DNA from 2 places in the uncultured Alteromonas sp. genome. Region 1 is predicted to be linked to the other one. Evidence: predicted binding sites of a transcription regulator. Region 1 holds the regulator's gene; the other holds the start of a gene.
The links. Region 1 encodes LexA, which represses DNA repair genes until DNA is damaged. Its sites were predicted from a motif close to TACTGTATNNNNATACAGTA; they were not measured.
Positions count from the first base shown of each region.

Region 1 (3,317 bases):
ATGGCAGCACAATTACTATCAAAGAAAATACAGCAGAAGTACAGTTAGATAGCTTTTCGTCAGCTGGTTGGGCAAATGTCATCGACAATGATGAGCGTGCAATATTCTTTATTTCTTCAACTGAAAGTGGCTATGGCTCGTCACGCTATATCATGTTGGATAAAGAGGGAAATATAGAACTAAGTGATACTGTTTCAGAGAACTGGGGCGCAGGCACTAATTCTATAGCAACCGACTTTAACAATGATGGTGCAGGTGATTTGTTTACATCGACAACCAATTATTACGATGGAAGCTTCGCCGCTATCCAGCTACACAATGGTGAGGTTCACTGGCAGTATGATTCAAGTAGTAATAGCAATATTGGCATAATTGAAGCCTTAGACATGAATTTCGATGGCTTCACTGACGCATTAGTAATGATTGGGACTGAACTGAATATTTTTGATATTCAAAACCAATTGATTATTGCTAACTATAATATCGGTCATGTCACGCACCTCGCTCCCTTTATTTCAAACGGAAGTGCATTTGTAGCGTTGACAACTAACGAGTCTGGCATGGAAGTATTAAAGATAACCGATGCAGGATTATCACAAGCCGCGTCGGTGGACGGTATATGTGATCAGCTAATTACTATTAATGCAGACTCAGATGAGCAGCCGGAATTAGCGTGTACGAATTATGATGATGAGCTGATTGTTTATGACTTTTCTGGTGAGGCGCTTACCGAGAGCTTGCGTGCGAGCATACCTGCAGATATCTCTAATATTCAAGCTGATGTAACTACTGAACAAAACCAGAATCTTATTGGCGTTAGCCATAATACAGCCGATTTCTCACTTAACATTTATAGCCATCTTGTTAGCTTTGGAACCGATGGCTTTGTAAGGTGGCGCGGTCCTGCGTTTGCAAGTCGGCAAGGTCAAGATTACGGAAATTTGAAAGTGCGCAAAGCTGATTCAGGGAACCTTGAAATACAAACGTCTACCTATTCTAGCGCTATATGGGTGCATTAGTAGACGTTTGCAGAGAGCTCTACTAAGGTAGGGCTCTTTTTTTATGGCAAGTGTTCGAAGCATGTAAATAGCATCCAATGCTTGTCATTTCCTTTTAGGTGTATATACTTACAGGAACTGTATAGACAGACAGGTCTTTTATGCGCCCACTCACAGCAAGACAAACAGAAGTTCTCGAGCTTATAAAAACAACGATGCTCGAAACTGGCATGCCGCCTACCCGTGCAGAAATTGCCCGTCATTTAGGTTTTCGTTCTGCGAATGCCGCTGAAGAACATTTAAAAGCGTTGGCCCGTAAAGGCGTCATCGAAATCCTTCCAGGCACTTCTCGTGGTATTAAGTTGAATATTCCACTTGAAGATGAAACCCCTGAAGAAGAAGGTCTTCCTCTTATTGGCCGAGTGGCTGCGGGCGAGCCGATTCTAGCGCAAGAGCATATAGAGTCTCATTATAAGGTCGACCCTGCCCTGTTTCAGCCTCACGCTGACTTCTTACTTCGTGTAAGCGGTATGAGTATGAAAGACATTGGTATACTTGATGGTGACTTGCTAGCCGTGCATCGTACTACGGATGTCCATAATGGGCAGGTGGTAGTGGCACGTGTCGATGAAGACGTTACTGTTAAACGCCTTGAAAAGCGTGGCCGCGAAGTATTACTTCACGCTGAAAATGATGAATTTTCACCTATTAAAGTCGACTTAGCGTCAGAGCCTTTCTCCATTGAAGGGATTGCCGTTGGTGTTATTCGAAATGCTGACTGGATGTAACCTTTTAGCTATTTAGTAAAGAAAGCGGCTTATAGGCCGCTTTTTTGTATGTTTACCATACCTTGCTTACACAATAATCGTATTTAAGCCTAAGAAATCTCTTAAAAGCCACCAGATACCGCTCCCACATATTTTCTTCTATTTATGTCACCCTTTTCAGTGCTAGCTAGCGCTATTTTTGTCACCTATTTTGTTTGAAAAACAATCAAAATTACGCAACTAGCTTTTGATTATAAGAAACTTATTGGCAGCTTCTATTTGCCTATCTCGTTCAAAATGAGCGTTTCAAACAAGCTCACTAATTACCGCTACAGCATCCATACGCTGTTGTATGTGTCATTTCTCTTACATACAACTTTTGATTAAAAATTCAACGCTGCAATTGTTTTTTCTTAGAAAAGACTAGACTTGTGCGTTTTATTGAGCAATTCTTATACTGTATTTAACAAAATAATAACAATAGATGTAACTTTGGTTTACAACTAAGGCTAGATAGTTAAGTTAAAAGTTGGATTTCGGGTATCAGTTGCCAGAAGCGCAGCGCAACCAGTGCGTCAATGCTTCTGTTATAACGGAGGTGTTGAGTGAAACGAGTAACGACACAAGCGGCGACACAAGTGACAAAGTGGCTTTACGGGCTTCCACTTTTGCTTACCTCGCCACTACTGTTTGCTGATGCAGCAACGGGCGAAGGCTCTTCCATAAATTTGCGCCGAGGCGCAACAGACATAAGTGGTCAAGTTTACGACCTGCATATGTTGATGTTCTTTATCTGTATCGCAATTGCTGTTGCGGTTTTCGGGGTTATGTTTGCCTCCATGTACTTGCACCGTAAATCCAGAGGCGCTAAGCCCGCTCACTTCCATGAAAATGTAAAAGTGGAAATTGCATGGACGGTCGTGCCTTTCATCATTCTTATTCTTATGGCTATTCCTGCCGCTAAAACCCTTATAGCGATGGAAGATACCAGCGAACCCGATCTTACCGTTGTCGTTACTGGTTCCCAGTGGAAGTGGCACTACCGGTATATGGACAGGGACGTTGAGTTCTATTCGTTAATGGCGACGCAGCGAGAGCAAATTGAAAACAAATTCGAAAAAGGCGCGAACTATCTGTTGGAGGTCGACCGTCCGTTGGTCATCCCCACAGGGCAAAAAGTGCGCTTTCTTATTACTTCTGATGACGTTATACACTCGTGGTGGGTACCGGACTTTGCAGTGAAAAAAGATGCTAACCCTGGGTTTATTAACGAGTCTTGGGCAAAGGTAAATGAGCCTGGTGTTTATCGTGGACAGTGTGCCGAGCTATGCGGCAAAGATCATGGCTTTATGCCGGTTGTGGTCATTGCTAAAGAGCCTGCTGAATTTGATGCTTGGATAAACGAACAAGAAGAAGCCGCTCGCCAAGCGAAAGAAGAAGAGCAGCGTTTACTGTCGATGAATATGTCGATGGATGAACTTATGGATGAAGGCAAGCGGGTTTATAACGCCACTTGTGCGGCTTGTCATATGCCTAACGGTGAGGGGCTACC
Region 1 covers NZ_CAXBMP010000004.1:36,848-40,164, forward strand. The annotation lists gene AAC006_RS04485 (VCBS repeat-containing protein) at 1-1,019, shown strand, start outside; gene lexA (transcriptional repressor LexA) at 1,160-1,786, shown strand; gene coxB (cytochrome c oxidase subunit II) at 2,434-3,317, shown strand, end outside.

Region 2 (3,317 bases), on a different contig from region 1:
CTAACGTACAAATGGGTAACGACAAAGCTGAAGAAGCGATGCAGGCTATACTGTCATTAAAAGGCGCGGTGGAGTCGATTTCCGATACGGTTACCGAGCTTGCCCAATCCACCAGTGATATAGGCGAAGCCGCTAGCATCATTTCTAGCATCGCTGATCAAACAAACCTGCTAGCACTTAATGCCGCTATAGAAGCCGCCCGCGCTGGCGAGCAGGGACGCGGTTTTGCTGTTGTTGCCGATGAAGTTCGTACCTTGGCTTCTAAAACCCGGGTGTCCACCGATAAAATTCACAATATCATTAAAGAACTTGTTGATAGAACAGAACGGGCCGTAAAGGTATCTTCAGAAGGGTTGGTGTCTGCTGAACACGGTAGTGCCATTGTTGAAGAAACCCGAGGCGCGCTACAAGAAATCAATAATGCGGTAAGTGGTATTGCCTCAGCTACCGTAGAAATGTCTTCTGCTGTAGAAGAACAAAGTACCGTGGCTGAGCATATTAATCAGCAGCTGGTCGATGTTGCTGATAGTGCAGAAGAAACGCAGAAGTCTTCAGAAGCCTCGCTCAAAGTGGGTCGAGATCTTCGTGACACCGTAAATCAAGTTAACGGGTTAATTGCTCGTTTTAACACGGATAAACGCACAGGATAATCTGTGCTGTTTATTTTTTAGCGTGCTTTGAACCATTTTCTATTTACGTTCGTTCCACTTAAAAGCACGCCGAGCTTTTCTGCTATGCTTATCCGTTGGCTTTAAGCTTTACTACGTCGGCACTCTCATCTTCTAGTACACTCTGTGCTGTCGCGCCTTTAAAAATCTTGCTCACCTTGTCTTTATTTTTCGACAACATAATTGTGAGTTCTTCAACAATGCTATCGTCAATGCCTAAGCCCTTTGCTTGAATGTATTCAGCAAGGTTGTCGGCAGCGTCGAGCATCTTATCGTACTGATCTGCTTCTTTTTTATCGGTAGTTACCAATTTTTCTACCCCTTTGTGCGTGACAACATACTGTGTGGTAATGGCCATGGTAGGTCCCCTTAAATGAATAGACAATAAAACTGTACAATATTTAACTGGATAAATAAACAGTATTTAAAGTTTTTTGATATTATTTTTTTACAACTTAAGTATAGTGACCAAGTACGCTTGGATGTATTTTAAAACGTACGTTGGAAAACAGCTTTCACATCGTCATGTCTATATTCAAAAATTTACCGGTTTCGTTCACATTGGTTGCAGCCTGTAGCTAGTTAAACAGCCACGAAGAACAGTAAATTTATCACTAGGCACAAGAGTCTTTCTTGCTAGAGCGGGAAATCGAGTGCCGACAGTCGGCGTGATATGGGTGACTTAGATACAAAGAGGAAGTAATGAGTTCTTCAATTGAGCGTGATATTCGCACTATTCAATCGATAGAAGCTGTACCACATATAATGAAAATGTTATCAGATGTCACTGGTCTTCGCTTTATCTGCGTAGCCAGAGTGACAGAAGATAACTGGACAATGTGCGCAGTATATGACCAAGTGAACTTCAATTTAATTCCGGGCGATCAACTCGATAACAAAACAACGTTTTGTAGCCAAGTCAGAAAATCTACAAAAGCCATCGTCATTGAACACGCAAAGAAAGATGATGTTTATCGCCAAAGTGAAATTCCTAAGATGTATGGCTTTGAAAGTTACTTTTCATTTCCCATTTACAACCAAAACGGCGATTTTTTTGGAACATTATGCGGCTTAGATCCACGTCCTGCAGTTTTAAAAACAGATAAGATTGAAAGTCAAATTAAGTCGTTTGCTGAGTTAATATCGAGGCAAATGGAAGTTGACGATCGTTTAGCTGCGGTTGAAACCGATCTCATCAGCGAGCAAGCTGCCGCTAAATTGCGAGAGCAATATATCGCCATTTTAGGCCACGATTTAAGAACACCTTTGTCGGCACTTAAAATGGGGGTCGACTTTCTTGTTGATCACGCCAGCGATGCGACTTCCCAAAAAGTACTGGCCCGAATGGATAATAGCGCTAAACGTATGACGCGGCTCATTAGTGACGTGATGGACTTTACGCATGGTCAAATGGGCAAAGGTATTCAATTAAACGTTAAACCAGCAAGTGATTTAAAAAGTGTACTAGTACACACCGTAAGTGAACTTTCGGGCCTGCATCCAGACCGAGAGATACTTGCGGATATCATTATAGACGGCACATTTTCATGTGACCCAGAGCGTATCAGCCAGTTGCTGTCTAACTTGCTGATTAATGCGATAGTGCATGGCGATGCAGCGCAACCTATCAAAGTCATGGCGAATATCGAAGAAGAAACACTGACATTAAGCGTATCTAACGGAGGCACTCCAATAAGTGCGGATGTCATAGATAAGCTATTTCATCCATTTTGGCGAAACGAAAAAAACAAAAAGACCGGTGGATTAGGTCTAGGATTGTTTATCGCCTCGCAAATTGCGGAAGCCCATAAGGGGAGTCTGATGGTGCATTCAGATGAAAATGAAACCGTGTTTTCATTTAAGGCAGCATTGTAAGCATGAAGGTTAAGCCTCGCGCTTAGCCTTTTTTAACGTCCATGAACCCCGCTACCCCATCATTTAGCGTATCTAGCTAAATTTCATCAAAACACGTACAAATGTAAAATTTTCCGGTGATTAATGCTTGTACAAAAGCGGGTATGTGCGTATAATCCGCGCCCTTACAGCCACCCTAACTAGGTTCCTTGTCTCTATACAGTCTGGCTGTACTGTCGAGGCTACAACCGTAAGGAGCAATAATGCGTCATTACGAAATCGTATTTATGGTTCACCCTGATCAGAGTGAACAAGTACCTGGTATGATCGAACGTTATACCACTATTCTTAAGCAAAACGATGGTCAGATTCATCGTTTAGAAGATTGGGGCCGTCGTCAATTGGCATACCCAATTGAAAAGCTGCACAAAGCCCACTATGTATTGATCAATGCTGAAGCGACTGCTGAAGCTGTTGACGAGCTGGAAAATGCTTTCCGCTACAACGACGTTATCTTACGTAACATGGTAATGCGCACTAAAAACGCTGTAACCGAGCCTTCTCCTATGACTAAAGAAGAGCGTCGTGAGCGTCGTGACGATTCTGCACCTCGTACAGAGCGCGCAGAAAGAAGACCTGAATCCACTGAAGATAACGCTTAAGGAGATCACCCATGGCTCGTTTTTTCAGACGTCGTAAATTCTGCCGTTTCACTGCAGATGGTGTGACTGAAATCGATTATAAAGATATCGCTACTCTTAAGAATTATATCACAGAGAGCGGTAAGATTGTCCC
Region 2 covers NZ_CAXBMP010000009.1:68,411-71,727, forward strand. The annotation lists gene AAC006_RS09235 (PAS domain-containing methyl-accepting chemotaxis protein) at 1-650, shown strand, start outside; gene AAC006_RS09240 (YebG family protein) at 739-1,026, opposite strand; gene AAC006_RS09245 (HAMP domain-containing sensor histidine kinase) at 1,371-2,543, shown strand; gene rpsF (30S ribosomal protein S6) at 2,786-3,184, shown strand; gene rpsR (30S ribosomal protein S18) at 3,196-3,317, shown strand, end outside.
Region 2: a site for LexA is predicted at 1,072-1,091, ahead of AAC006_RS09240 (YebG family protein). Genes of this name have one in related genera too.